Pseudorhodoplanes sinuspersici: one gene and its partner. The protein of the gene in region 1 interacts with the protein of each later gene in a pairwise test. Links are inferred from orthologs where the notes say so. Each region holds a gene or a part of one and is shown on either strand. Other genes may lie near its edges.

What was found.
Region 2: the proteins of secD (region 1) and pheT interact in binary tests that used the Escherichia coli proteins (3 or more experiments, as listed by UniProt). The link is inferred for Pseudorhodoplanes sinuspersici from one-to-one orthologs.

What each region holds. Positions count from the first base shown.
Region 1 is NZ_CP021112.1:4,900,254-4,903,490, reverse strand. Bases 165-3,083 are described here. They hold secD (protein translocase subunit SecD), read left to right. Parts: upstream 165-781; coding sequence 782-2,386; downstream 2,387-3,083. Other genes in these bases: secF (protein translocase subunit SecF), read left to right, coding at 2,453-3,083; yajC (preprotein translocase subunit YajC), read left to right, coding at 341-685. In the rest of the region: CAK95_RS23880 (ATP-binding protein), read right to left, coding at 1-140; more of secF, read left to right, coding at 3,084-3,237. UniProt on the Escherichia coli protein: Part of the Sec protein translocase complex. Interacts with the SecYEG preprotein conducting channel. SecDF uses the proton motive force (PMF) to complete protein translocation after the ATP-dependent function of SecA.
Region 2 is NZ_CP021112.1:1,835,495-1,838,849, reverse strand. The notes cover bases 57-3,093. They hold pheT (phenylalanine--tRNA ligase subunit beta), read left to right. Parts: upstream 57-384; coding sequence 385-2,802; downstream 2,803-3,093. Other genes in these bases: CAK95_RS09010 (BA14K family protein), read left to right, coding at 2,946-3,093; CAK95_RS09020 (hypothetical protein), read left to right, coding at 57-364. Also shown: more of CAK95_RS09020, read left to right, coding at 1-56; more of CAK95_RS09010, read left to right, coding at 3,094-3,355.

The DNA of each region.
Region 1 (3,237 bases):
GATAGCCGCTCGAGCGCTTCGGCGATGCGATCGAGCGTTTGCGGGTTGAGGGTGGTTTGGGGCAGTGGCTTTTGGGAACCGGAGGTCTGGCGGGCCGGGCGCTTGGCGGAGCGTTTGGCGGTCTTTCTGGGTTTGCGCATGCGGCGGCGCGTCCTCTTGATGAGCGGCGGTGCACCCCATAGCCCCGACAAAAAAGGCCTGCAAGGCCAGTGATTTGTCCTGCGCCGGCGGCGTCCTGGCTGCGTCCGCCCGCGACATTGCAATTGGGGCGGGCGCCGCTATAGTCCGCGCCGTTTTCGGGCGCGGTGTTCGCGCCGGACCCCTCAAAGAGGCCCGTTCGATGCTCATTACGCCCGCCTATGCGCAGGCCGCCGGTGGCGACAGCTCCATGCTGGTATCGCTGCTTCCGTTCGTCCTGATCTTCGTCATCATGTACTTCCTGATCCTGCGTCCGCAGCAGAAGCGCGTGAAGCAGCACCAGGAGATGGTGAAGAATGTTCGCCGTGGCGATACGGTTGTCACATCGGGCGGTCTGATCGGCAAGGTGACCAAGGTGATCGACGATGACCAGCTCGAAATCGAGCTGGCGGACGGCGTGAAAGTGCGGCAGGTGCGCCAGATGGTCAGCGACGTTCGCGCCAAGGGCGAGCCGGTGAAGGGCGAGCCGGCCAAGACCGAAAGCTAATCTCAGCGGGGCGCGCCGGGCTGAATTGTTGACAATGCGATACTAAATTATCGAGTTGTCGAAGCTCCGGACTATTCGCGATAACGGGTTAAACCCATGCTTTATATTTCCCGCTGGAAGATGCTGGCGATTCTCGCGACGACGCTGATCATTTGCTCGTTCGCGATTCCGAATTTCTTCCCGCAGAGCGTTGTCGATAGCTGGCCGAAATGGGCCCAGCGCCACATCGTGCTGGGTCTCGATCTGCAGGGCGGTTCGCACATCCTGCTCGAAGTCGATTCGAACGCGGTTCGTCAGGAGAAGGTCAACGCGCTCCGCGACGACGTCCGCCGTGTCATTCGCGAGAATAAGTTGTCGCCGGCCAACGTGACGGTGAAGGGCAACTCGGTCGAGGTCCGCATTCGCGAGGGCGCCGACACCAAGTTGGCTTATCAAAAGCTGCAGGAATTGTCGCAACCGCTCGGCGGCCTGTTGCAGGCAACCGGTCAGCGCAGCGTCGATGTCGTCGATGTCGGCAATGGGGTTTTCCGTCTGACCGTGACCGAGCCGGCGCTGCTCGAACGCATCCGGCAATCGGTCGACCAGTCGATTCAGATCATCGAGCGCCGGGTCAACGAACTCGGCACGGTGGAGCCATCGATCCAGCGCCAGGGTGTGGACCGCATTCTGGTTCAGGTGCCGGGTCTGCAGGACCCGCAGCGTCTGAAAGAATTGCTCGGAAAGACAGCCAAGCTGACATTCCGCATGGTCGATATGACCACGACGCCAGAGCAGGCGCTGCAGGGCCGGGTGCCGCCGGATTCGGAATTGCTGTACGGCTCCGCCTCTGAAAACAAGCAGCCCTATGTCATTGAAAAGCAGGTGGTCGTTTCCGGCGAAGACCTGGTTGACGCTCAGCCTGGTTTTGATCAGCGCACCAGCGAGCCGATCGTTTCGTTCCGCTTCAACAGCAATGGTGCGCGCCGCTTCGCGCAAGCCACTCAGGAAAATGTCGGCCGCCCATTCGCCATTGTGCTCGATAACGAGGTGATTTCCGCACCCGTGATCCGCGAGCCGATCATCGGCGGCTCCGGTCAGATTTCCGGCAACTTCACGGTGCAGTCGGCCAACGACTTGGCGATTCTTCTGCGGGCGGGCGCGCTGCCGGCGCCGCTGACCATCATCGAAGAGCGGACCGTGGGAGCTGGTCTTGGTCAGGATTCGATCGACAAGGGTATCCGCGCCGCCTGGATAGGCTCGCTGGCGGTCATCATCTTCATGTTCGCGACTTACGGATTATTCGGGTTGTTCGCGAATATCGCCGTGGCGATCAACGTGGCGATGATCTTCGGCATCCTGTCGCTGCTGAACGCCACGCTGACGCTGCCGGGCATTGCCGGTATCGTGCTGACCGTCGGCATCGCGGTGGATTCGAACGTGCTGATTTACGAGCGCATCCGCGAAGAGGTGCGGGCGGGGCGCTCGGCGCTCAATGCCATCGATGCCGGGTTCCAGCGCGCTTTGGCGACCATTCTGGACTCCAATATCACGACCTTCATCGCGGCCGCCGTGCTGTTCTATATCGGCACCGGCCCGGTGCGCGGCTTTGCCGTGACACTCGGCATTGGCATTCTCACGACGGTCTTCACTGCTTTCACCTTCACGCGCCTCCTCGTGGCGCTGTGGGTGCGCTGGTTCCGGCCGCGCACTGTCCCGATCTGATCGAGTAGGTCCTCCGTGCATATACCGCTTCTCCGCATAGTCCCGGACGACACCAAGTTCGATTTCATGCGCTTCCGGCGCATCAGCTTTCCTGTGTCGGCACTGCTGTCGATCGCGGCGATGCTGCTGTTCTTCTTCAACGGGCTGAATTTCGGCGTCGACTTTGTCGGCGGTACGTTGATGGAGATCCAGTCGAAGTCCGGACCGGCCGACCTCGCGCGCCTTCGCTCGAACATGGGCGCGCTCAATCTCGGCGAAGTCCAGTTGCAGCAATTCGGTAGTCCGACCGACGTCCTCATCCGCATTCCACAACAGCCCGGCGGCGAAGTTGCGCAGCAGCAGGCGGCTCAAAAGGTGCGGAATGCGCTCGGCGATGGCTTCGAGATCCGCCGGACGGAAGTGGTCGGCCCCCGCGTTTCGACCGAACTCCTGGCTTATGGCATGATCGGACTGCTGCTCGCGGTCTGCGCCATCTTTGTCTATCTCTGGTTCCGGTTCGAATGGCAGTTCGCCCTCGGCGCGATGATCGCCAACGTGCACGATCTCGTGCTGACCATCGGCTTCATGTCGCTGACCCAGATTGATTTCGATCTGACCAGCATTGCGGCTTTGCTGACGATTCTCGGCTATTCGCTCAACGACACCGTCGTCATCTATGACCGCATCCGCGAGATGCTGCGCCGCTATAAGAAGATGCCGATCGCGGACCTTCTCAACATCTCGGTCAACTCGACACTGTCACGCTCGGTCATCACCCACGTCACCGTCACGCTGGCCTTGCTGGCGCTGTTCTTCTTCGGCGGCAATGCGATCCATTCCTTCACCGCGACGATGCTGTTCGGCGTGGTGCT
Region 2 (3,355 bases), 3.1 Mb from region 1 along the record:
AGGCAACGTCGAAACAATCGCCGCTTTCCAGGTGATCGACGGCAAGGCCAGCGGTCTTTTGACTCATGTCTCGATGATGATCGCCGGGCTCGGCATCTGTGCGCCGCTGCTGGCGCAGCATCGTTTCGAGGAGATTTTTATCGTTGCCGAGATTGCCGCTTACCTTGTCATCGCCGTCGGCTGTCTGCGTTGTCTTTCGGTGCTGCATTCGCGCCGCAAGACCGTGGCCGGCAAAATCTCGAAACTGCACATGCAGCGTGAGCTGATCATCCGCCACGAGCTTTACCGCGTATGCATCAATAGCTCGATCTATCTCACCATCTTCGTCTTCCTCAGCCTGCCGTTTCTGCTGTGGTGGCAATAAGCGCAACCTGAGTCTGTCCGATGAAATTCACCCTGTCCTGGCTCAAAGAGCATCTCGACACCGACGCCACGCTCGACGAGATCGTGACCAAGCTCACGATGATCGGACTTGAAGTTGAAAGTGTCGAAGATCCGGCGAAGAAGTTCGCGCCGTTCAAGGTGGTCGAGGTCATCTCCGCCGTGCAGCATCCGAATGCTGATCGGCTGCGCGTGTGCATGGTCAATACCGGCGAAGGCGCGCCGATCCAGATCGTCTGCGGCGCGCCGAATGCGCGCGGCGGCATGAAGGCGGTGCTGGGCACGCCCGGCACGTATATCCCGGCAAAGAACATCACGCTCAGCGTCGGCAAGATCCGCGGCGTCGAAAGCCACGGCATGCTGATTTCCGGGGCCGAGGTCGAATTCTCCGACGATCATGACGGCATTATCGAAATGCCGGCCGATGCACCTATTGGAAAGCCGTTCGCGGAAGTGCTCGGCCTCAACGATCCGGTGATCGAGATCAACCTGACGCCGAACCGCGCCGACTGCACCGCCGTCAGCGGCATTGCGCGCGATCTTGGCGCCACCGGCATCGGCAAATATCTGGAGCGCACGCCGAAGTCCGTGAAGGGCACATTCCCCTGCCCGGTGCAGGTGAAGCTCGATTTCGGATCGACCCCGTCGCTTTGTCCGGGCTTCGCTCTGCGGCTCGTGCGTGGCGTCAAGAACGGCCCGTCGCCGGAATGGCTGCAGAAGCGCCTGACCGCAATCGGCCTGCGCCCGATCAATGCGCTGGTCGACATCACCAATTTCATGACCTTCGATCGCGGCCGGCCACTGCATGTGTTCGATGCCAGGAAAGTGCATGGCAATCTCACCGTCCGCCGCGCCAAGGCGGGCGAGGAACTGCTCGCGCTCGATGGCAAGACCTACAAACTCGACGAGAGCATCTGTGTCATCGCCGACGAGAAGGGCGTCGAATCCCTTGCCGGCATCATGGGCGGCGAATTGTCGGGCTGTGACGAGACCACCACCGATGTGCTGATCGAATCGGCTTTGTGGGAGCCGATCAACATCGCGCAGACCGGCCGCAAGCTCGGCATCAACTCGGATGCCCGCTACAGATTCGAGCGCGGCGTCGATCCGAATTTCATGGTGCCGGGCCTCGAACTCGCCACACAGTTGGTGCTCGATCTCTGCGGCGGCGAACCGTCGGAGAACGTGGTCGTCGGCGGCGCGCATGTTGACGATCGCCCGATCGAATTCCCGGTCGATGAAGTGAAGCGCCTTGCCGGCCTTGACGTATCGCTGACGGAGATGAAGCGCATTCTCGGCCATCTCGGCTTCTTCGTGGCCGGCAGCGGCAAGACGGTGAAAGTCGCTGTGCCGTCATGGCGCGCCGATGTCGAAGGCAAGGCCGATATCGTCGAAGAGATCGTCCGTATTGTCGGCGTCGATGAAGTGCCGCTGACGCCGTTCGAGCGTGGCGATGCGCCGCGCAAACCCGTGCTGACCACCATCCAGAATCGCACGCGCAAGGCCAAGCGCGCTCTGGCTGCACGCGCACTGGCGGAAGCGGTGACCTGGTCGTTCATCGCAAAGCCGCAGGCGGAATTGTTTGGCGGGGGACAGCCGGAATTGGCGCTCGCCAATCCGATTGCGTCCGATCTGTCGGATATGCGGCCAAGCCTTATTCCAGGTCTCGTCGCGGCGCTTCAACGCAATGTCGATCGCGGTTTGCCGGATGTCGGCCTGTTCGAAGTCGGTCAGATTTTCAAAGGCGACCAGCCCGAGGATCAATTCATTGCCGCCGCCGGCTTGCGGCATGGCCTGTCGCGCGGCACCGGCATTGGCCGCACCTGGATCAAGGATGGCGTCGAGGCTGACACTTTCGATGCCAAGGCCGATGCGTTGGCCGTGCTCGCAGCAGCCGGCGCGCCAATGCAGGCGCTGCAGATCGTGCCCGGCGGGCCTGCGTGGTTGCATCCCGGCCGCTCCGGCACCATCCAGATGGGTCCGAAGAACGTGTTCGGCTATTTCGGCGAATTGCATCCGCGCGCGCTGGAAGCGCTGAAAGCCGATGGTCCGATCGTCGGCTTCGAAGTGATCCTTGATCGCATTCCCGAGCCGAAGGCAAAGCCCACACGCGCCAAGCCGCTGCTGGAGATCTCACCCTTCCAGCCGGTGTCGCGCGACTTCGCATTCCTGGTCGACAGCAGCGTGAAGGCGGACGACGTCGTGCGCGCGGCCCAGAATGCCGACAAGAAGCTGATCACCGGCGTCACGGTGTTCGACGTCTATGAAGGCAAGGGCGTCGAGCCGGGCAAGAAATCGCTCGCGATCGCGGTGACCATCCAACCGCGCGACAAGACGATGACGGACCAGGAGATCGACGCACTCGCGTCGAAGGTCGTAGCGGACGTGACGAAGCGAACCGGTGGCACGCTGCGCGCATAACCACATGCGCGCTCTGTGTGTTCACATTGCCGTTTGTTAACGCACGCTGCGTCTGATCGTCGCCATCGCGCCGCATTTCACCGCTTCAGAGTTATCTTGCGTAGAGCTTGTTGCGCTCGATTATTCTCAGGAGAAATGACGGTATGACTGTATTGAAATCCTTGACGCTGTCTGCACTGGCTGTTGCAGGCGCGCTGGCTGTATCGCCGGCCTCCGCAGCTCCTGTGATGCGCGGCATCGCACCGGCTGCGTCGACGCAGAATGAGATGGTGCAACACGTTCAGTGGCGCCGGCACGGTTATTACGGTGGACGACGCGGCTATTATTACGGCGGCCCTCGCTATTACCGTCGCAACAACAGTGGCGCTGTAGCTGCCGGTGTTCTCGGCGGGCTTGCCGTCGGCGCCATGATCGGCGCAGCCGCGGCCTCTGCTCCCCCTCCGCCGGCTTACGCACCTGCGCCGGTTTACGGCGGTAACGACTGGCTTGCCTATTGCTCGTCGAAGTATCGCTCGTTCGATCCGGCGTCCGGCACCTATCTCGGTTATGACGG